Regions from separate parts of the Mucilaginibacter gotjawali genome, predicted to be linked through region 2. Evidence: riboswitches for the same ligand, from Rfam matches in the RefSeq annotation. Region 2 holds a riboswitch; each other region holds the start of a gene.
The links. A riboswitch is a leader RNA that binds a small molecule or an ion and turns the genes downstream of it on or off. The one in region 2 is predicted to bind S-adenosylmethionine.
Positions count from the first base shown of each region.

Region 1: another riboswitch for S-adenosylmethionine. It lies ahead of metH (methionine synthase); the one in region 2 lies ahead of MgSA37_RS14480 (O-acetylhomoserine aminocarboxypropyltransferase/cysteine synthase family protein).
Region 3: another riboswitch for S-adenosylmethionine. It lies ahead of MgSA37_RS22905 (cysteine desulfurase family protein); the one in region 2 lies ahead of MgSA37_RS14480 (O-acetylhomoserine aminocarboxypropyltransferase/cysteine synthase family protein).

Region 1 covers NZ_AP017313.1:4,155,976-4,163,647, reverse strand. The annotation lists gene der (ribosome biogenesis GTPase Der) at 1-131, shown strand, start outside; gene MgSA37_RS18385 (S41 family peptidase) at 220-1,815, opposite strand; gene murQ (N-acetylmuramic acid 6-phosphate etherase) at 1,999-2,805, shown strand; gene MgSA37_RS18375 (hypothetical protein) at 2,972-3,538, shown strand; gene MgSA37_RS18370 (Bax inhibitor-1/YccA family protein) at 3,744-4,475, shown strand; SAM riboswitch class I at 4,616-4,725, shown strand; gene metH (methionine synthase) at 4,858-7,672, shown strand, end outside.
Region 2 covers NZ_AP017313.1:3,238,250-3,245,921, reverse strand. The annotation lists gene MgSA37_RS14500 (ATP-binding protein) at 1-159, opposite strand, end outside; gene MgSA37_RS28820 (tetratricopeptide repeat-containing sensor histidine kinase) at 156-2,138, opposite strand; gene MgSA37_RS14490 (homoserine dehydrogenase) at 2,305-3,540, opposite strand; gene MgSA37_RS14485 (homoserine O-acetyltransferase family protein) at 3,540-4,595, opposite strand; gene MgSA37_RS14480 (O-acetylhomoserine aminocarboxypropyltransferase/cysteine synthase family protein) at 4,696-6,003, opposite strand; SAM riboswitch class I at 6,247-6,353, opposite strand; gene MgSA37_RS14475 (DinB family protein) at 6,661-7,167, shown strand; gene MgSA37_RS14470 (DinB family protein) at 7,258-7,672, shown strand, end outside.
Region 3 covers NZ_AP017313.1:5,203,170-5,210,841, forward strand. The annotation lists gene MgSA37_RS22880 (aminotransferase class III-fold pyridoxal phosphate-dependent enzyme) at 1-1,020, opposite strand, end outside; gene MgSA37_RS22885 (transketolase family protein) at 1,036-1,974, opposite strand; gene MgSA37_RS22890 (transketolase) at 1,976-2,839, opposite strand; gene MgSA37_RS22895 (cytidylyltransferase domain-containing protein) at 2,892-3,701, opposite strand; gene MgSA37_RS22900 (hypothetical protein) at 3,721-4,767, opposite strand; SAM riboswitch class I at 5,130-5,229, shown strand; gene MgSA37_RS22905 (cysteine desulfurase family protein) at 5,309-6,439, shown strand; tRNA gene MgSA37_RS22910 (tRNA-Cys) at 6,453-6,524, shown strand; gene MgSA37_RS22915 (hypothetical protein) at 6,536-6,955, shown strand; gene MgSA37_RS22920 (hypothetical protein) at 7,292-7,672, opposite strand, start outside.

The DNA of each region.
Region 1 (7,672 bases), 920 kb from region 2:
CGATGTTCGCCTTCTTTTGCAACTTACCGCAATACGTTAAGGAGCCTTATTACCGCTTTATTGAAAATAAACTGAGAGAGAATTTTGAGTTTCAGGGTGCGCCGATCCAGGTTTGGTTCAGGCAGAAGTAATTTCGGATTTGAAAATTTGAAGATGTGTTAATTTGAAAATGCAAAATAATGAGCCATTTTCAAATCTTCAAATCAACAAATTTTCAAATTAATTAATTGACTCCACCGCTTTTTTTAACGCAATATCATCGCTGTTCATCACTTCAAAATAGGCATTATCACCCCATTTAAAGCGGGCGGCTGAGGCTTTTAACAGGGTTTTTATGGTTGGCTTTGATACAAGTAATTCCTTTGAATCCATTTCCTTTATTGTTTTTGAAGCATAAAGGATGAACCTGTTGAATGCATCATCGCTAACATTGTACTGGCTTACAAAAGCATCGGAAGTATGGAACTTATTTAACACCGGCCCTAGCTGGTCGATAGTATAGGCCGTGAATAATTGTTGTTCGCTCAATTCCTGCACAAGCGCTGTATTGATAGTGGTATCAGCAGGCACAAAAATATCCGGCATAATACCGCCGCCGCTGTATACCTTTTTGCCGGATGAAGTATGGTAAGGCGATGGTTTTTTAAAAATGCTATCGTTTAAAGTGCTTTGTTCCGAAAAAAGCTCACCCTTCCGCATCCGTTCTGCTATTTCGTTGTGATATATTTCAGTACCGTATTTGTATGATTTTTGGATTGAACGGCCAGAGGGAGTGTAATACCTGGCAACGGTTAAATTTACGGCAGAGCCATCACCAAAAGGAAATTGTTGCTGTACCAGCCCTTTTCCGAAAGAGCGGCGTCCAACGATCAGGGCCCGGTCAAGATCCTGCAATGCGCCCGCCAGTATTTCACTTGCAGAAGCCGAATATTCGTCTATCAGGACTGCAAGTTTACCTTCCTTAAACATGCCTGAATCAGTAGAAAAATAATCTTTTCGTTCTTCGTGGGCGCCCTTTGTATAAACGATGAGCTTGCCTTTGGATAAAAACTCATCAGCAAGCGACGTAGCTGCACTAAGATATCCGCCGCCGTTTTCCCTGATATCAAGCACCAGTTTTTTTAAGCCCCGGGCCTTTAATTTAGTTAACGCGTCCCTGAAATCAGCATCCGTTGTTGAGGCAAATTTGCTTATTTTGATATAACCGGTTTCGGGGTTGATCATATACGCGGCATCAAGGCTGCTCAAATCAACATGCCCCCGTTGGATATGATAAGTTTTTAACATGGAATTGTTGGCAGTGAGTACCGACATCGATATTTGGGTAAGAGAATCGCCTTTTAGCGATTGGTCAACCTTTTTAGCCGTAAGTTTTGTGCCCGAAAAAGTTTTTTCGTTAATACGGAGGATTTTGTCACCGGGTAAAAGCCCTGCAGTTGCTGCCGGTCCGCCGTTGTATACCTGGGTTACAACCAGCGTGTCGCGCAGGATCTGGTATTCAAGGCCCACACCGTTAAAACCCCCATCTAAATTTTCGTTAATTGATTGCGCTCTTTGCGGCTGCAGGTAAAGGGAATGCGGGTCAAGCGTTTGCAATACGTTATTTACGGCTACACCCTCAAGGCTGTCTTCGTTTACAGAATCGACATAGTTGTCTTTTACAAGCCTTAAAACACTGTTGATTTTGTTATTGCTTTTGAGTGAAAAATTGAGGCCATTGCCCGACAGGTTATTATCAGCTAAATAAAAGCCAATAACTGTTCCTATCAACAGCAATATCATCGACCTGAATATTATAGCCCCCGCATTCTTCATACTAGTATACTTACTACAAAGTTAATAATTGTTGTTAAGGTAGTGGCGTGTTGGATACTGTTTTAAATAAAATTTCAATCCTGTGGCAAATTTTTCCAATCCTGTGAAAAATTCAGCGGGTAAGCCCAGGCTTTATTTGTCAACATTTTTACCGAATTTTGCCTGAAATTTATTTATTCCTCCATGGATAGGACTACAGAAAGGGACTCGAGGTTTAACGACCTTGAAAAAATGACAGTTAAGGAGATCCTTCAGCATATTAACGAAGAGGACCGTACCGTTCCACTGGCGGTTGAAAAAGCATTGCCACAAATTGAGGCACTCGCGAAAATCACTGCTGAAAGAATGAAAGCAGGGGGAAGGCTTTTTTATATCGGTGCAGGCACCAGTGGGCGCCTGGGTGTTGTTGATGCTTCTGAATGCCCGCCTACATTCGGCGTTCCGTTTGATCGGGTGGTGGGCATTATAGCCGGAGGCGATGGCGCTATCCGTAAAGCGGTTGAATTTGCCGAAGACGACGACAGGCAGGCCTGGGAAGACCTTTTGGCATACGGAATTAATGAAAAGGATGTGCTGGTTGGCATAGCGGCATCGGGTACTACGCCGTATGTGGTGGGTGGATTAAAAATGGCCAACAAACACCATATGGTAACCGGTTGTATTGTTTGTAACAGCGGCAGCCCGGTGGCAGCAGCGGCAAAGTATCCTGTTGAAGTTGTCACCGGACCTGAATTTTTGACAGGCTCCACCCGGATGAAAGCGGGTACCGCGCAAAAACTGGTGTTAAATATGCTGAGCACCTGTGTAATGATCCAATTAGGCAGGGTAAAAGGCAATAAAATGGTGGACATGCAGCTCTCAAACGATAAATTGATTGACCGTGGCACAAAAATGGTAATGAGGGAAACAGGCCTGGATGAGCATACCGCTGTTGGTTTATTGAAGGAACATGGCAGCGTTAGAAAAGCAGTAGAAGCTTATAAGGGGTAATGTGCGTATGTGCAGATGTGCAAATAGTGAAGAAGCAAATTAGTTAATTAAAAAAATGGATGTGAGTTGATAAACTGCGGATGCAAAGGTTTAGGTTTTTATAATCTGCACATTTGCACATCCGCACATTTGAAATATTTTTCATCCGCACATTTAAAATTAAAGAATGCACGAAATAGAACCATATTATAAATGGCGCGACGATTATATTGCTGCGGAAGACGAATATTCGCCGTTTTATGCAACTGAATACAGTGAGTTTGAATTTGATAAGCAGGTTTACAATTACCTGCTGCATCCGCAATGGGATGCCTTTGGTTCAAATACGCTGTATTTAAAAGTACTTTTTGTTGATTACGAACGTGGTTACACCATCATAGAATTTATAGGCGAGTGGAACGACGCGATCAATAACGATATCATGATGCTGAAACGCGAGATCCTTGACCTGATGACGGATAGTGGTATCCATTATTTCATCCTGATTGGCGAAAACGTATTGAATTTTCACTCATCCGACGATTGTTACTACGAAGAATGGTTCCAGGATGTGGAGGACGGCTGGATAGCCGGCATCAATTTCCGCGAACACGTAATTGATGAGTTTAAACGAAACAATATCGACTACTATATCAATTTCGGTGGGGTATTGGACGACCTGGGCTGGCGTGCATTAAAACCTATCCAGGTATTTAAAAAAGTAGAAGAGCAATTGGTAAGAAGACTGGGGTAGGTAAGAGTCCGAAAGTCCGGAAAGTCAGTAAAGTCCGAAAGACGAACTGGAGTAAACCCGAAACTTTGTTTAAGAACAGGATTTTAATCTTCCGGACTTTCGGTCTTTTCCGACTTCCGGACTCAAACTAAACTTTTTCTCATTTTGGGCGTCTAAAATCTCAACTCTAATAATTAAATTTGTATAAATAAATTTTAAAAGAAAAATGGAAATAAATAAACCTGACTATGTTTATGATAACATAGTCCAAATAAATGATACCGACGCATCGCGTAGGTTTTTAGCTAATGTATTCATGTGGATGTTTGTGGCATTGGGTGTATCTGCGCTGTCCGCATATGTTTTTGCGAATACGCCGTCGCTACTGATGACTCTTGTCGACGTTACTACCGGGCAGTTAACAGGGTTTGCATACATTGCAATGTTTTCGCCGCTAGCATTTGTGCTGCTAATGAGATTTGGCCTTAATCGCATTTCCTATCCCGTTTTGGCTTTACTGTTTGTTGCCTATGCAACTTTAACAGGTATCAGTTTAAGCTTTATACTATTGATTTACACCGCTTCTTCGGTAACTGGCGTATTCTTAACTTCATCAATAGTATTTGGAATTATGGCTATTGCCGGTTACACCACTAAAACTGACCTCACCAAATTTGGCTCTATTTTAATTATGTTTCTTGTTGGTATTGTTGTTGCCAGTCTGGTAAACCTATTTTTGCATAGCTCAGGTCTTCAAATGCTGATCAGCTATATTGGTGTGGCGGTGTTTGTAGGATTAACCGCTTATGACGTACAGAAATTGAAAAACATTGGTGCCGGTTTAGCCTATGGCGATGCCACTGCCTCAAAAATGGCTCTAATGGGTGGTTTAACCCTTTACCTGGATTTTATCAACCTGTTCCTGATGTTGCTGCGTATTTTTGGCAGAAGAAGGTAACAGAAAAATAATCTTTTAAAAAAGCTGCCTCCAATTATTGGAGGCAGCTTTTTTTGTATAGACAAAGTAAAAAATGATATCATTTGACCTGGCTCATTTACGCCTCTTGCATATGATTACTTTATTACGCATCTTTGCAATGCTTATAGAGAAAGACGGAGGGATTAGACCCTGCGAAGTCTTGGCAACCTGTGCTTACAAGGTGCCACATTCTACTTGAGAGCCAACTGGCTCCCGGGAAAGATAAGCGAAGGTCAGTGATCAGACGACTTCTCGATATAAGCTTTTTTTATTAGATGTGAGATATGAGACTTGAGATAAGAGACTGTTTTGTCGGTTTTTATTATCTCATATCTCATATCTCACGTCTCACATCTTAAAAATGGATATCAGAAAAGAACTACAAAAACGCATTCTTGTAATTGACGGGGCAATGGGTACCATGATCCAGCGGTACGAATTATCCGAAGAGGATTTTCGTGGCGAACGGTTTCGCAATCATGGCTCTGATCTTAAAGGAAATAACGACCTGCTGAACATCACACGCCCCGATGTGATCAAAGCCATACATGCTGAATACCTGGAGGCAGGTGCCGATATCATCGAAACGAATACCTTCAGCACCCAGCGCATTTCACTGGCTGATTATCACCTGGAAGAATTGGCCTACGAATTGAGCTATGAAGGCGCCCGCATTGCCCGCGAGGTTGCTGATGAATATAATAAAAAAGACCCGTCCAAACCGCGTTTTGTGGCTGGCGCTGTCGGGCCAACCAACCGTACGGCTTCACTTTCACCGGACGTAAACGACCCGGGCTATCGCGCGGTTAGTTTTGACGATTTGGCAGAAGCCTATTACGACCAGGTGCGCGGCCTTGTAGATGGTGGCGCTGATCTGTTGATCATCGAAACCATATTTGATACCCTAAATGCAAAAGCAGCCCTGTTTGCTATCAACAGGTACTTTAATGAAATAAAAAAGTCTCCCCCAACCGGGGGGAGATTTAGAGGGGGGCCGGACGGGTTGCCCATCATGATCTCCGGCACCATTACTGATGCTTCCGGGCGTACCCTTTCAGGGCAAACGGTGGAAGCCTTCTGGAATTCGGTGCGCCATGCCAATTTATTGTCAGTGGGTTTAAATTGCGCTCTGGGAGCAAAAGAAATGCGGCCGCATATTGAAGAACTTTCGCAAAAAGCGGATGTATTTATCTCTGCATATCCAAATGCAGGCCTTCCAAATGAATTCGGCCAGTACGATGAAACAGCCCACGAAACAGCCCACCAGGTAGACGAGTTTATGAAGGCCGGGCTGGTAAATATTGTTGGCGGCTGCTGTGGTACCACACCTGAGCATATCAAATGTATTGCCGAAAAGGCAGCAAAATACCCGCCCAGGGTGAGGCCTGAAATTGAGCCCTACCTGCGCCTAAGCGGCCTGGAAGCAGTTACCCTTACACCCGAAACTAATTTTGTAAATATTGGCGAACGGACAAACATCACAGGTTCGCCAAAGTTCTCCAAATTGATTTTGGCCGAGGATTATGAAGCGGCATTAACTGTTGCCCGCCAGCAGGTAGAAGGCGGTGCCCAGGTGATCGATATCAACATGGATGAAGGGATGATCGATTCGGAAGCGGTGATGGTAAAGTTCCTTAACCTGGTGGCTTCGGAACCTGATATTGCCAAACTGCCCATCATGATCGACTCCTCCAAATGGACGGTGATTGAAGCTGGTTTAAAATGTTTACAGGGTAAAGGCATCGTCAATTCTATCTCGCTGAAAGAAGGAGAAGAGAAATTTAAAGAATATGCCCGCAAGATATTAAGCTACGGCGCCGCTACAGTAGTGATGGCTTTTGATGAAACCGGCCAGGCCGATTCATTGGAGCGCCGTAAAGAAATTTGCCAGCGATCATACAACATACTCGTCAATGAAATTGGCTTTCCACCGCAGGATATTATCTTCGACCCAAACATCCTGACAGTTGCCACCGGGCTTGAAGAGCATAACAATTACGCGGTTGATTTTATTGAAGCTACCCGCTGGATAAAGGGAAATTTGCCTTATGCCAAAGTAAGCGGCGGGGTAAGTAATATCTCGTTCTCCTTCAGGGGGAATAACGTGGTGCGTGAGGCCATGCACTCCGCATTTTTGTATCATGCCATTAAAGCGGGCCTTGATATGGGCATTGTAAACGCCGGCATGCTGGAGGTTTACGAAGAAATACCGAAAGACCTGCTGGTGCTGGTCGAAGATGTGCTTTTGAATCGCCGTGAGGATGCAACTGAACGCCTGGTAGAGTTTGCTGATACGATAAAATCAAAAGGTAAAGAAATTGTAAGAGATGAAGAATGGCGTAAAGCGCCCGTTGCTGAACGTTTATCGCACGCTTTGGTAAAAGGCATTATTGAATACCTGGATGAAGATGTGGAAGAGGCAAGGCAAGCTTATGCCAAACCTTTGGAAGTAATAGAAGGCCCGTTAATGGACGGGATGAACGTAGTGGGTGATCTTTTTGGTTCAGGCAAGATGTTTTTACCGCAGGTGGTAAAATCGGCCAGGGTAATGAAAAAGGCGGTTGCCTATTTACTGCCCTTTATTGAACTGGAAAAACAAAGGGTGATTGACGCGGGTGAAGATAGCAGCGGAAGCCGCGCCAATGCCGGTAAAGTACTAATGGCTACCGTTAAGGGCGACGTGCACGACATTGGCAAAAATATAGTAGGCGTAGTTTTGGCCTGCAATAATTTCGAGGTGATTGACCTTGGGGTGATGGTTCCGGCGCAAAGGATTATCGAGGAAGCTAAAAAGCAAAATGTAGATATTATCGGCCTGAGTGGGTTGATTACCCCCTCGCTGGATGAAATGGTGCATTTTGCCAAAGAAATGGAGCGCGAAGGGTTTACTATTCCTTTGATTATCGGCGGCGCAACCACCTCGCGCATCCATGCGGCGGTTAAGGTTGACCCGCATTACTCCGGCCCGGCTATCCACGTGCTGGATGCATCACGCAGCGTTACGGTTTGCAGTAGTTTGATGAATAAAGACCAGCGCGGACCGTATGTAAAAAATATAAAGGAAGAATACGCAAAAGCGCGTGAGGCCCATTTAAATAAACGGTCGGACAAACGCTTTATCAGTATTGCGGATGCCCGTAATTCAAAATTACAGATCAATCTGAATGGCGCTATCG
Region 2 (7,672 bases):
TTTATCGCCCGTTTTAAACAGCCAACCATTCAGCACTGTATCAACCGCTGAAAGCTTACTGAGCTGAAATATATGTTTCCCCGCAGTTTGCGCAAACGAAAGATTTCCGTTTGCCAAAAGTAAAACGGCAGACAATAGCCAAATTTTATATAATTTCATATTAAAGGTATCGAAACCGTAATCTCTGTAAATATGTTTTCATTACTTTCAACGGTTATTAAACCGCCGTGTCCTTTCACCACCATATCATATGTTAATGAAAGGCCCAACCCCGTACCTTCACCGGTAGGCTTTGTGGTGAAAAATGGCTGCATGATCTTCTCTTTTATCGCTTCTGGTATGCCGATACCGTTATCCTTTACTTTGATAACCACCCGGCTGTTTTCAACGGTTGTAGAAACAGTTACTTCCGGCTTGTAACCTGTTCCGGCGGTTTTCGATTTCTGGTTAACCGCATAAAAAGCATTGTTAAACAGGTTGAGCAAAACGCGGCCAATGTCTTGCTGCACAATACTGATAACGGGTATATTTTCGTCAAAATGTGTCGTCATTTCGGCGTTAAAGCTTTTGTCTTTGGCTCGCAAACCGTGGTAGGAAAGTTTTAAAAACTCATCAGCCAAAATATTGATATTGGTAAACTGCCTTTCGCCGCTATGGTTGCGTGAATGCTGCAGCATGCCTTTCACAATAAAATCAGCCCGTTTGCCATGCTGGCTGATCTTTTGCTGGTTTTCTTTGATGTTTTGCGCGATGGCCTTTACTTCCTCCATATCGCCTTTGGAAATTTCCTGCTCCATTTCATCAATAAGTTCGGTATTTACTTCTGAAAAATTATTGACAAAATTGAGCGGGTTTTGGATCTCGTGGGCGATACCTGCGGTAAGTTCGCCAAGTGATGCCATTTTCTCGGACTGGATTAATTGGGTTTGGGTGTTTTTCAGATCAGACACTGTTTTTTCGAGGGCCTTGTGTTGCGCTTCAATTTGCCCGTTACGCTGCTCAAGCGCTTTATTTGCCTTTTTACGCTGGCCATTGGCAAATAAAAGTATGCCGGCGATCAACACAAAAACAGTTATAATACCTAATAGGGTATATCGCTGTACTTTGTTTTGGTAGGCTTGTTGGGCCGCTTCGGCATCGCGCTTTTGCTGCTCCTGGTTTAGCGTCAGGGTTTGTATCTGCAGCGTTTTTCGCTGACTGAATAAACTGTCCTGTGCTTTCAGCATGATCTGCTGGTAATCAAATGCATTTTTATAGTCGTTAACTAATCGGTACTGATCCTTCAATAGCATGCTTGCCTTCATTACCAGGTCGGGGTTTTTATTCAGGTTGGCTTCGTCCACAGCCTTTTTAGCAAAGTAGATGCATGAGTCGCGGCGCAACAATTGCTCGTACGCCTCTGCCATCCTTCGGTAGTCCTCGCTCAATAAGTAGTGATCGTCCATTTTGGGGATGCCCAATACACTTTTTCTGAAAAAGGCAATTGCCTTTACATAGTTTTTTCTCAGCATCTGCACAGCCCCAAAATTGCGGATCAGGTAGCCATCATTAGCGCTATGCTTATCTATATTGTAACCCTTTTTTGTATAATATTCTGCTGAGTCCGCCATCCGCTGATCAAGGTATTGCCTGGCAATATTGTTGTACGCCACCTGCATCAGATCAGTTAAATATGCTTTTTCTGCAGCGGCTTTAAACATAAATTGGTAAGCCAGGGCCTTTTTGTAATCCTTTAGTATGCCATAGTCCTGGCCAAGATTGTTGTAACACTGGGCTACGGCCCGCTGATCATTGATGGCAATGGCCTGGGGTAGCAGATCAAAAATGATCTTAAACGATTGTGGCAGGTCGCCTCTTCTGCTCAGGATTGTTGCGATACCCAATTGTGAGCGAACTTCTCCATCCTTATAATGAATTTTTCGGGAGAGCGCCAGTCCTTTTGTCAGACAGTTCATCCCCGAATCAGAATTGGTTGTAAGGAAAACGTAGGAGGCTTTGTTATTAAGGAGTTGTACCAGCGTGGTATCCTGCCTGTTTTTTCGATAGGCTTTTGTTAAACTGTCAACATTGTTTTTTTGCGCGGAGGCAACGCTCCATACCATTGTAAATAACAATACTAGCAATAGGTTTCTTCTCATAAAATCAGGGGATCGCAATAAATTGCTTTAAGGTAATACTTTTATCAATTTATAAACAAATAATATTTGCTTATAAACCTACCTTTCAATAGGATGCTTGTATGGCCATATATAAAAAAAGGCCCCATAAGGAGCCTTTTTTAAAAACTAAATAAACACAAAAATATCAGAGTACTTCAGCAGTTTGCTTTACTTCTGCAGCCAGGTTAACCCCTGCAAGCTGATCAGCAAAAGCGACGAAGGCTTTGTTTTCAGCTATCACCTGCTGGTTATCGATCAGGCTTTGCAGGTTGATCTTACCGATCACATATTTATAAGTGCCTGAATAATAGCGTTCGTGGATATGGGAAAAATTTAGCAATTCAACCAATTTCTCATCTTCATAGCGCAGGTAAATGTTCAGTTCTATATTATTGGTGAAATTCAAGTCTTTACGTTCCTTCGCTTTTTTGTATTCATACTGGTAATCGTACCGTAAAGCTGCTATATCTGACAATACCGCGGAGCCGGTTGGGTGGCCGCCCGCGCCCTTACCAAAAAAGAATTGCTGATCGGCAAAAGCAGCCTGTACAATTACGCCGTTATATTCGTATTCCACATTGTATAAAAACTCCTTATCGTTTACAAATTTTGGTAATACAAACAAGGCTACATGCCGGTCATCCAATTCTTTAGCTACTGGTACCAGCTTTATTTTAAGGTTTTTTTCGCGCGCATATTGCAGGTCGTAAGCGCTCAGGTTTTGGATGCCTAAATTAAATACGTCGTCGGGTTGTACAATTACACCATAGGCATGGGCAGCCGCAATCACCAGTTTGTATTTGGCATCATATCCGCCAACATCGCTCGTTGGGTCGGTTTCAGCAAATCCAAGATCCTGGGCCTGTTTTAGCGCTGAATCATAATCCAGGTTTTCAAGAAAGCCTTTTGAAAGGATATAGTTGGATGATCCGTTGAATATCCCGCTGATGGAATGCAGTAATTCATTGTCATAATATTCTTCCAGGTTGCGGATGATGGGGATACTGCCGCAAACCGCACCTTCGTATAATAGCGAAGTGCCGTATTTGTGCTGCAATGCGATCAATTCATCCAAATGCAGGGCGATCATTTTTTTGCTGGCCGATACTACATTTTTACCCGAACTCAATGCCCTCGATACAATTTCAAATGCAGCTTCGGTATCATTAATCAATTCAACAATGGTGTTGATCTCAGGGTGGTTTAACAACTCGTCCCTTTCGGTTGTAAATAAATGGGAGGGAAGAGAGCGTTCCTTATGCGGATCTTTTATGGCGATTTTTTTGATCTCCAGGTTTAGATTTTTGGTTTTAATAATGTCATACAAGCCCTGGCCAACTACGCCAAAGCCAAATAGCCCTATATTTAATTTTTTACTCATTACGCGGTACGTTGCAATTCAATTATTTTCCCTTTTACGTCTGTCTTAAAAAAGGAGGTGATTATGTTAGTTAATGCTTCTGTTTCAATTAAAAATCCATCATGCCCGTAAAAGGAATCCAATTCGGCAAAGGCTGATTTTGAGATATGCCTGAACAGGTATTGTTGTTCTTCAATAGGGAATAGTACATCTGATTTAATGCCGATAACCAGTGTGCGTGCTTTGATCAGGCTCAACGCCTTTTCAACCCCACGCCGGCCACGGCCTACGTTGTGCGAATCCATACTTTTGGACAGGTACCAGTAGCTGTATGCATTGAACCTGTTTACCAATTTTTCGCCCTGGTAATTCTGGTACGAGGATGCTTTATAACCATCAACAAGGCTGTCTTTTTCTTCCTGCTGGGTAATACCGTATGTTTTATAATTGCGATAGGATAGCAGTGCAATGCTCCGCGCCGCTTTCAATCCCTTTTTGCCGCCATCCGGTGTATTGGAATAAAATGTACGGTCAGCGCTGATGGCAAGGCGCTGCGACTCATTAAAGGCGATGCCCCAGGCTGAATGTTTAGCGTTTGTGGCTATAAGGATCAGGTTTTTAATGCGATCAGGTTCACTGATGGCCCATTCAGCGGCCTGTTGTCCTCCTAATGATCCGCCTAAAAGTATTTCGATATGATCGATCTGCAAATGATCAGCTAACAGCTGATGGGCTTTCACCATATCCCTAACTGTAAATTGAGGAAATGCCAGATAAAACGGGTGACCTGTAACCGGGTTGATGCTCAGCGGATTAGTACTGCCATAAGCAGAGCCGATGATGTTGGCACAAACAATAAAATATTCAGCGGGGTTAAAATGGTCGTGTTCACCAAAAAGCCCTTTCCACCAGTCAAAAACATCCGAGTTTGCGGTAAGTGCATGGCAAACCCAAACAACGTTGTCGCGGTTTTTATTTAAAGTTCCGTAGGTATTAAATCCAATCTGGAGTTCAGGCAATTGCTTGCCCGACTCCAGTTTGAATGACTTATTGTATTTAAATATTTCTGTATTCATTTTTTATTTTGTCATTGGCCTTTAGTGATTAGAGACCGGAGACTAGAGATTAGTTTGACTAACGCCCATCTACTTGCATCTAATCTCCAGTGCCTAATCTCTACTCAACTAATCTCCCAAATGCCTGTTCAAAGTCTGCTTTAATATCATCAATATGTTCAAGCCCGACAGCTACGCGTAGCTGGTTTGGTAAAACACCTGCCGATAATTGTTCTTCGTCTGAAAGTTGCTGGTGGGTGGTTGCTGATGGCTGTATGATCAGCGTTTTTGCATCGCCCACGTTAGCAAGATGGCTAACCAACTTCAAATTGTCAATTACTGTACCCGCATTTTCTTTATCTCCTTTTACCTGGAAAGTTAATACCGCGCCAAAGCCATTTTTTAGGTATTTTTTGCCAAGGGCATGGTGCGGTGAAGACGGCAAGCCGGGATAGTTTACACTTTCAACTGCGGGGTGCTGGTCTAGCCATTTGGCCAACTCAAGGGTATTGTCCACGTGACGCTGAACACGCAGGGATAGCGTTTCCAGTCCCTGTATATTCAACCATGCATTAAATGGCGATTGAGATGGCCCGAAATCACGCAAACCCTCAACACGCGCCCGGATAATGAACTGAATATTGCCAAAAGGGCCACCGATGCCAAATACATCAGCGAATACCAGGCCATGATACCCTTCAGAAGGTTCGGTAAATTGCGGGAATTTGCCATTACCCCAATTATAATTACCGCCGTCAATAATTGCTCCGCCTATGCTTGTTCCGTGTCCGCCAATCCATTTCGTAGTCGACTCAACCACTACATTGGCGCCGTGCTCCAGCGGGCGGAATAAATAACCACCTGCACCAAAGGTATTGTCAACGATCAGCGGCAGGTCGTATTTCCTGGCAAGCTCAGCAACCTTGTCAAAATCAGCGATATTGAAGCCCGGGTTACCTATGGTTTCCAGGTAGATGGCCCTGGTTTTATCGTCAATCAATTTTTCAAGGTTCTCCGCAGTATCATCTTTCGCAAAGCGTGCGTCGATGCCTAAGCGTTTAAAGGCTACTTTAAACTGGTTGTATGTTCCGCCGTAAAGGAATGGGGAGGTAACAAAATTATCGCCAACCTGCAATATATTATTTAAAGCTATGAACTGTGCCGCCTGGCCTGAGGCTGTTGCTAAAGCCGCCACACCGCCTTCCAAAGCAGCGATGCGTTTCTCGAAAACATCCGTGGTGGGGTTCATCAGTCGGGTGTAAATATTTCCAAATTCTTTTAATGCAAAAAGATTGGCGCCATGCTCGGCATTTTTAAATACGTAGGACGTAGTTTGATAAAGCGGTACGGCGCGTGAACCTGTAGTTGGATCGGCCTCCTGGCCGGCATGTAATTGAAGTGTTTCGAATTTTAAGTTTTCAGCAGACATGATTTTTAAATTTAATGGTGAATGATTTGTTTACAGACTTGTTCACAAAGGATTATAAATCCTTTTGTGAAAACACGTATTTTTTCGGGAAAGAGAAAATGAAAACGTGTTAAGGATCAGCAACAGCAACACATGCACATATTACAGTTATAGGCATAACTATAAATATATACGGGTTGGATTACCTGTTGGCCCCTAAAAATGGTTTGAATAATGTTGTAAATCAGACTTTTCATGGTTATTAATTTATATTCCCCGGGATATTTACCGGGCCAGGAATTGGCACCTTCTCTTTTTGAGGGTTGCCAGCGGGTCATTGAGCCTGATCTCTCGCCGCTTCTTTATAAATCAAAACCTGTGTGAGAGGTAATGATCATGGTACTGCTACCAAATATTGTTTCAAAGATAAGGTAGTATTTGTTAATATTCCAAATTAAATTTCATTTTTGAGTCCGAAAAGACGGAAAAGTCCGGAAGTCCGAAAGAAAAAAGGCACCTAACCTCACTGATCACTTTATCTATTTTCAACATTACAACTTTTCAACATTCCAACTTTCCAACAATCACCCTGTCGCAAAAAGCCCCTTACATTGGCGTATTTACACCTAACAGGTGTTGTAATATTCTGCTACATTTGGGTAATCAATTTAAAAAACCATGTCAGCAAAAAAAGTATTACTTGACCAGTACGATCTGCATAACGTATTATATAACAATGTTTTGGCAGATATTACAGATGCAGAGTCAGGCAAATGCATCGCCGACCCGATGAACTGTGTTAAGTGGCTTGCCGGCCACCTGGCCTGGGCCCAGCTTAATTTGGGCAATATAGGGGGCGTTCCGGTCGACTTTGCATGGCGCGATCATTTTCATACCAAACAAGGCGCAACGCCGCAGGACCTGGACGCAACGCCAAGTGAATTGCCAGCTTTACAACAGATCAAAGACAAATGGAACGAAATGGGGCCGGTGATAAGAAACGGGTTAGAAAACCTTCCGGATGCTGCGCTGGATACGGTAATCAACATACCACATCCTATATTTCCCTTTGATAATACGCTCGGCGGTTTGTGGGCGTTTATAAATCACCACCAGGCTTATACCATCGGCCAGATCGGTATTTTAAGAAGGGGCTTGAATAAGGATGCTATGAAATATTCTTGAGTTCATAGTTGATGGTTCATAGTAGCTTCGGCAATACGATTTAATAGTGTATTTGTTGGGCTACATGTTTTACTAAAAAAACGAAAATATATGTCAGCGAAAGATCAATTACTCATTCAGTATGATTTACATACTACGTTGTTTAACAATGTTTTAGTGGATATAAATGAAGAAGAAGCTGAGGTGAGGCTTGCACCAGGGATCAATCATGTCAAATGGCTTGCGGGGCATTTGGTGTGGGGGCAGTTGGGTTTGGCAAGGATGGGCAATGTACAGGTAGATATTCCATGGACCGATCATTTTAATACACAGCTAACCGAACCTGTAAGTGCCTCAATTAAAATGCCCTCGCTGGAAGAAATTAAAGCGGAATGGAATAAATATACCGGACCGATCCGCGAAGGGCTGGAACAAATGCCCGAAGAAGCCTTAAATAGCCCAATCGAATTTCCCTTGCCTGCTTTTAAGACAACGGAAAGTTTGTGGACATTCATCAATCATCACC
Region 3 (7,672 bases), 2.0 Mb from region 2:
ATCCATCCCGGCTTCAATCGCGATCTGGTTATAGCCGTCTTTCATTAATCCGCCTTTTTCATCCAGGTATTGCGGTACATTTTTATCACGCAGTTCATTAATGGTAGCGATACAGGCTGCCAGCGACAGTGCTTCACCGCCAAATGTGGTATAGCTAAAAACCTCGTGATTAAACAATTCCATTACATCCGCGCGGCCGGTTAGCAGGGCGATAGGCATACCATTGGCACATGCTTTTGAATATACAGCCAGGTCGGGTTTTACATCAAAGTATTCCTGCGCGCCGCCGATAGCGATGCGGAAACCTGTCCACATTTCATCAAAGATGAGCAGGGTGCCGTTTGCTTTACATACTTCGGCCAGTTCTTTCAGGAACCCCGGTTTTGGCGCTTCGAAAATAAATGGCTCCAGGATCAGCGCTGCAACGGTTTCATCCAGCGCCGCTTTGATGGCCTCAATATCATTATACTCAAAAGTATAGGTCATGTTCTGGATAGCCTCAGGGATACCGGCATTACGGCTGGTGATGCCGATATACCAATCGTGCCAGCCGTGGTAACCGCAGCAAAAAACCTTTTCGCGTTTGGTGAACGCACGGGCAACACGTATGGCAGCAGAGCAAACATCTGCGCCTGTTTTGGAGATCTTTACCGCTTCGGCATTGGGGATCACTTCCTGTATCAGTTCCGATAATTCAACCTCCAACGGGTGCATCAGCGAAAAAGTGATGCCATCTTTTAATTGCTTTTCAATAGCTGCGTCCACAACAGGGTAAGCATAGCCTAATGAGATAGGGCCGATGGCCGAGTTAAAGTCGATATACTCGTTCCCGTCAACATCCCATACATGCGAACCTTTGCCTTTTTGCAGGTATTTTGGCGCTACGCCATTGGTAAACTGTCCCGGGCCTTTTGCCAAAGTTTGGGTAACCGGTTTTTGAACTTTTATCGCACGCTGGTACAATTCGTTCGATTTGCTTATATCAGGGTATTCAGGGTTAAATTTTACAGAATTTGGCATGGTATTCTTATTTATTTATTCAGAAAATTGTGGGATTGATATTTCAGGTTGATAAGCATTGGTATTGTAACCCAATATTTTTTCGGCTATCTGTTTGCCGGTAAAGCCTTCATGCTCCAGTACATTGGGTAACAAGGATGGTTTAAACCATTTGTCTTTCAATGCCATCGGGATCACTTTGGCGGTTTGGCAATGCTTTAGCAACACTTCGGCAACTATGCTATAAAGGCCTCCTGTAACAAAATGATCTTCGAGCGTTATGGTTATAGCACTTTCGCGGGTAGCTTCCAATATGGCCTGCTCATCCACGGGTTTAAGGCTGCGCAGGTTGATCAAACCGACCGACAAGCCTTCGTTTTTCAATATCTCAACGGCGATAAGCGCTTGTTCAAACAAAAGCCCGTAGGTTAATATGGTGACATCATCGCCTTTTGAAATAATTTCGGCCTTGCCTAATTTAAAAGGGCTATGCTGATGATCTGTTTTGCGGGTATTGATACGCACGTAGGACGGATGCGGATGTTTCCATATCTCGGGCAGCATCATTACCAGGTCCTGTTCATCTGCGGGGGCAAAAACAGTCATATTCGGGATGCCCCGCATCAGGGAGATATCTTCCACCGCCTGGTGGGTAGGGCCATTACCATCAGATAAAAAGCCGGGAATAAAGCTGCTTAGTTTTACAGGCAGGTTTGGGACACCTGCATCTGTACGTACAAATTCAAATGCACGCATGGTTAAAAACGATGCCAGGGCATGTACCACAGGGATCCGCCCGCGCAGCGCCAGGCCGGCGGCAGCGCCTATCATAGTTTGTTCCGTTATGCCGGTATCAATAAACCGATTGCCAAGTTTGCCGGGGATATTGCGTACCAGGGCGCGGTTTTCGGCCGTCATCACGATAAAGCGATCATCGGCTAATGCAGTTTGGGTAAGTAATTCTTCGTAGGTCATGTTATCTCACCACTAAAGTTTCAGATGTTAAATTGGTTAAATGTTCGCCGTGCAATTCCTTCAGCAGGCTTTCTACCTCTTCGGCATTAAAATTACAGAACCACCTGTCGGCTCTGCGTTCAATGCTGGGTAATCCTTTGCCACGTACGGTATCTGCAATTACTACATTCAGTTTACCTGTTTCAAAAGGATAGGCTGAAAAAGCTTCGTGCAGGGACTCAAAACTATGCCCGTCAATTCGTTTTACTGCTGCGCCGAATGCGGTAAATTTATCATGCAGGGGCTCCAGCGGGATCAATTCCTCCGTTGGCATATTGGCCTGGAAATGGTTACGGTCGATCACAAAGATCAGGTTATCCAGTTTATGGGCATTGGCAACAAGCGCGGCTTCCCAACAGGTGCCTTCGTTCAACTCGCCGTCACCCATAATACAGATCACCTTGTTTTTGCCGCCTCTTATTTTAATGTCCATGGCAACGCCTATTGCTACCGATGGCAAATGCCCCAAAGAGCCCGAATGAAATTCGATGCCGGGAATATGCGTATTGGGGTGCCAGTAAATATGGTCGTTAAGGGATAAATGGTTTTTCAGCCTGTCCTTCTCCAGCAAACCAAGCTCAGCGAAGGTGCCGTATAAAGCGGGTACATCATGCCCTTTTGAAAGGAACAGGTAATCCCTGTCGGGGTCGTTAAGATTATTTGGGTTGATGTTTAAAAATTCCGAATACAGGTAAACAATCAAATCGGCAGCAGAAAGTGATGCTCCGACGAAGCAACCGCCATCTGTTGACATTTTGATAATATGCTCCCTTACTTTTAAAGCCGTGGCTTCGAGCTGGTCAATTGGTATAGCTGAACTTTGCATTTAATAATGAATAAAACTTTAAAGTTAAATTCTGATTATTTAACTTATGTTATCAAAAAGTCAATTTTGTTTGGTCTGATGAAATAGTTTTTAATTCATCCATATGGTTACGGTACCAGTTTACCCCCGCGTAGCGGGCATTGATGTCATATATTTCCGGCTTTTGTTCAAGCAGGCTAATGATATCATTGCAGGAAAAATTATGTCTGGCCGGATATAACTCTTCGTAAACGCGCTTTATAAACAGGTAATCGGCTTCATAATCTATCGTAAAGCGATGCGACATGGAATAATCTTTTCCTGTATCCCAGGTTACGTTTCCAATACTGAAGCTTTCAGGATTTTCCCAGATATAAGGGGTGGTGTGCTCCAGCTCCAGGGTCTTTGTTGCTTCTTCCCATGTTCTTTCAAGGCAGGCCATGGTCATGATCTCCACATCGTTCCCATCCGGGAAAGTGGCAGGGTGCAGGTTGCTTACGTAATCATATTCACCGGGGTGCTCAACATAAAAATCAAGCACCTGGTCAATAATCTGAGGATCTATCAGCGGGCAATCAGAAGGGATCTTTAAAACGGTATCGGCATTATATTTTTTGCCGGCCTGGTAGTGGCGGTCGAGCAGGTTATTGAGGTTGCCGCGAAAGCAGGGCACCTCTATACGATCAGCTTCCTGCTCAATGATATCATCGGCACTTTCTTCAGACGTAGCAATAACCACCAGCGCCTTGTGGCGGATCATTTTAAGCCGTTCAATCATCCTCGACAAAAGGCTTTCGCCCAATAGGGGCATCATCACCTTCCCCGGCAACCGGCTCGACGACATCCTGGCTTGTACAACTATTACAATATTATCTGCCATCATATATTAAACGCTGACATAGTTAGGCATACTGCACCTCCAGATAAGGTTCGCTTTCTGCCTTAAATGTAAATCCTTTCAGAAAATCTTCCTTTTTACCGTTAAAGTTAATATACCCCCTGCAAATTTGAGCGATATTTTTTGCGGAGGTACCGCCATTCTGGACGGGGGCCAGGCGGTAAAGTTCCTCAATATCAAAATAAGAATGCACCTTTTTACCCAGCGCTATCCCGGTATAAACAACGGTTGAATATTGGGTGATCAGCTCGCAACAATTGGCTATCATATGGCTGGTATTACCGCCGCTGAATATCAGGCTTCCTTTTGGAGCGTATTTTTTTATCTCGGCTTCTGCCCTTGCCACGTTTTCGTTAGGATGCAGCTTAAAAAGCATTTGCCTTCCATCAGCAATTTTCGCAGCGTGCTTTATAAAAGCCGGCCTGTTTTCAAAACGAAAGGTTTCGCGCATATCCGTAGTGGCTACCATCACATAGTCATGCAACGGGAAATCATTATCGAGGTATTGGCGCTGGTTATCGTAATTTGGGATGCCGGTTACAATCAGTTTTGAAGCGTCAGTACCTTTTCGGGCAAGGTAATTTTTATACCCTATTGAGGCTGTACAATAAATATCGCATACGTTGGTTGAACCATTAAGCGACGTATCGCCTGAGCAATATGGCGGCAGGTTTAAGGCCTTAACCAAACCGGTTAACAGGGTGGTTTTATCGATCATCCCCTCCTGCACCCAAATGGTTTTGGTATGTCTGAATTTTTTGGCCACGATCATATCGGTACAGTTAACTACCAGGTCGTATGGATGCCTGTCGCCGCCCTGGTCAATCCGGGCGCCAAACTGGTTAAGGTAATTTTCTGATTTTTTCCGGAAGTGATCAGCAAGTACCGTATGGTTGGCAACAGGCGTGTATTTTAGTATTCCCTTTAAAAAATTGTTGTCCGCGAAGAGCTGGCTAAACCAGCAGTCGAAGTCGTGCAAATGCTCCGAGATCTGGTGCATTTGCGAAGTTTGATTAATAGACCCGGTAATAAATAGTATCTTCTTCCTCATCTCGATTCGTAATCAATTTTTAAAACTACAAATTAGGTTTTGGCTTTTAACAGCCTCGGAATAATGTTAATACAGCCTTAACTTCAGCTTAACGGTGATGTTAAAGTTGTATTATTCAGCTATTATCTGGTAAAATAAAGTTACAATTAATTTAACATTAGGTAAAAGCACATAACCGAATATTTTTTGATTTTATTTTTGTATGTCCGGTGATTTTGTGTGAAAAGTTTGAGCGATACTCAAAAAATAGCGCAAATATTATTGGCAAATGCAGGCTAAAAAATGATCCATTCAAATTAATTCTATAAAATCCATAGGAATTATATAAATTGTTTTATATTTGTCCCCGAAACGTTCTTTATTATTTATCCAGAAAGACCGAGGGAATGGCCCTGCGACGTCTTAGCAACCTATAAACATAAGGTGCTAATTCCACTCCTGTAACCGGGAGAAAGATAAAATCCAGGTATAATCTACTTGTAATTGCTGCACCCTGCGCGGCTTCTGGCATATGGAATAAAGGCAAATAAAAAAACAAGACATGAAAATTTACCTGGATAACGCAGCCACCACCCCGCTGGATCAAAACGTATTCGAAGCGATGACCCCTTATTTTCTGAATCACTATGGTAACGCGTCTTCGCAGCACGGGCCGGGCCGCGAGGCAGGCCAGGCACTGGAAGCCAGCCGCGCCACGATCGCCGGTTTGTTAAATGCTTTACCTGAAGAGATCGTTTTCACTTCGGGTGGTACCGAGGCGGATAATATCGCCATCGTGTCGGCGGTTACCTGTAACCATATCGACCATGTGATCACTACACCGTTTGAGCACCCGGCCGTTTTGCAAACCCTGCGCGCACTGACGGCCAAAAACCATACCCGCATAAGTTATATAAAGCATGACGGCAAAGGCAACCTGGATCTGAGCCACCTGGAATACCTGCTGCGGACCAATACCCGCAACCTGGTTTCGGTAATGCATGCCAACAACGAAATAGGCAACCTGAACGATATCGTGCAGACCGGCGAGCTATGCGAAAAATACCAGGCCTTGTTCCATACCGATACAGTACAAACTATGGGGCATTACCGCCACGACCTTAGCCGGCTGAAAGTTCATTTCCTGGCGGCATCGGCGCATAAGTTCCACGGCCCCAAAGGCGTTGGCTTTTTGTACCGCAGCAAAGGGCAGCGGCTCAACCGCCTTATCCACGGCGGGGGCCAGGAAAGCGGCCTGCGCGCCGGCACCGAAAATATCCCGGGCATTGTTGGTATGGCCAAAGCGCTTGAAATTGCTTACGGGCAAATGGAACAGGATCATTCGTACATACAAAACTTAAAATACCATTTGATTACCCGTTTGACCGAAACATTGCCGGATGTGCAGTTTAACGGCAATTCGGCCGACTTAAATAAAAGCCTTTATACGTTATTAAGCGTGAGCCTGCCCGGTACGGATACCGACCTGCTGCGCTACCTCGATACAGAGGGCATCGCCGTTTCCGGAGGCAGCGCCTGTTCGGGCGGATCAGCCTCGCATGTATTGAAGGCGCTTGGTACAGATGCAGCGCGCACCGCTATCCGCTTTTCATTCAGTAAATTCAATACCAGGGCCGAGCTAGACCAGGTGGCAGAAAAACTGGCCGCAGTTTTCCGGCTGGCAGCTGCCTGAGGCAGCAACAAACGGTGGAGTGGCCGAGTGGCGAGGCGGGGGTCTGCAAAACCTTTTACGGCGGTTCGAATCCGCCCTCACACCTCTAATGAAGATATGATGAAGAAAGTTATTTTAATGACAGGGCTTATGGTTTGGAGTATAGCGCTTTTTGCGCAGGACAAGCCGCTCACCATCGAGAACTATTATAAACTGAAATGGGGCCATGCTGAAGAGTTTATCGCACTATGGAAAAAAAACCATTACCCGTTGCTAAAAAAACTGGTTGAAAATGGCGACTTGCTGCGTATTACAGCCGAAATCCCTGTTCTGCACAGCGGGGAAGACACCCGTTGGGACTTTAAAGTGACTACCACGTTTAAAAATGAACACCTGGCATTGGATTATAGCATCGCCGACCCTTATAAAAAACAGCTTTTTCCGGACCGGGAGAGCTATGCCAAAGCGGAGCAGCAGCGTTTTGAACTGGTGCTGGCACACTGGGACGTTATCGTAGAAAGTGTCCCTTTAAATTAACTTATAGAATATGAAAAAACTCCATATACTTACGTCACTTTGCCTGCTATCAGGCGTGTTACATGCACAAACCTTTATCGCTAACGGGCAGTGGCGGGGGGTATTTTACCAGCCGGACGGCAATTGAAGCGACAACCTTAGTCGCCGTTACCGGCAAAAAATCAGCTCCCGGCAGGCTTTCATTAAATTTTCCATAATTTTTTATTAATTAATTATTACGACATAAAATAAATTAAAAATAAAGCAGTTAATTTATCTAATTAACTGAATTTTAATCTGTCAGTTAGTAGTTAAATTGTGTAAACGCAGGTATAGCGCAAGGCCACCCCTGCCTTTTTATTTACCCCCAAAGTTGGAAATGGAATGACGAATGAGGGTGAGCAGGTTCTTCCGTACTGCGGCATCACCAGCAGTAAGTTTTTTTACCAGGCGTTCTTTCTTTTGAAGGTATTGCAGGGCGTGTTTCCGGTCGTGCCTTAATACCCATTTGATATTGTCAGCCAGGTCGCAATACTTAAGGGTTTGTGCGGCGGGACTGGTTTTGCTGAGGCGCAATGCTTCTTTTTCTTTCCGTTCGTCTTTGCTAAGAAAGGGGAATGCCGCTGACGTATATACATCTGTCAGCTCCGTAACGGTTGAGGTGATAAAACTGGCTTGTTCAGGCTCGTATCCGAAAAGGATCAGGGTATTGGTTAATTCATCTGCGGTGGTTTCAGT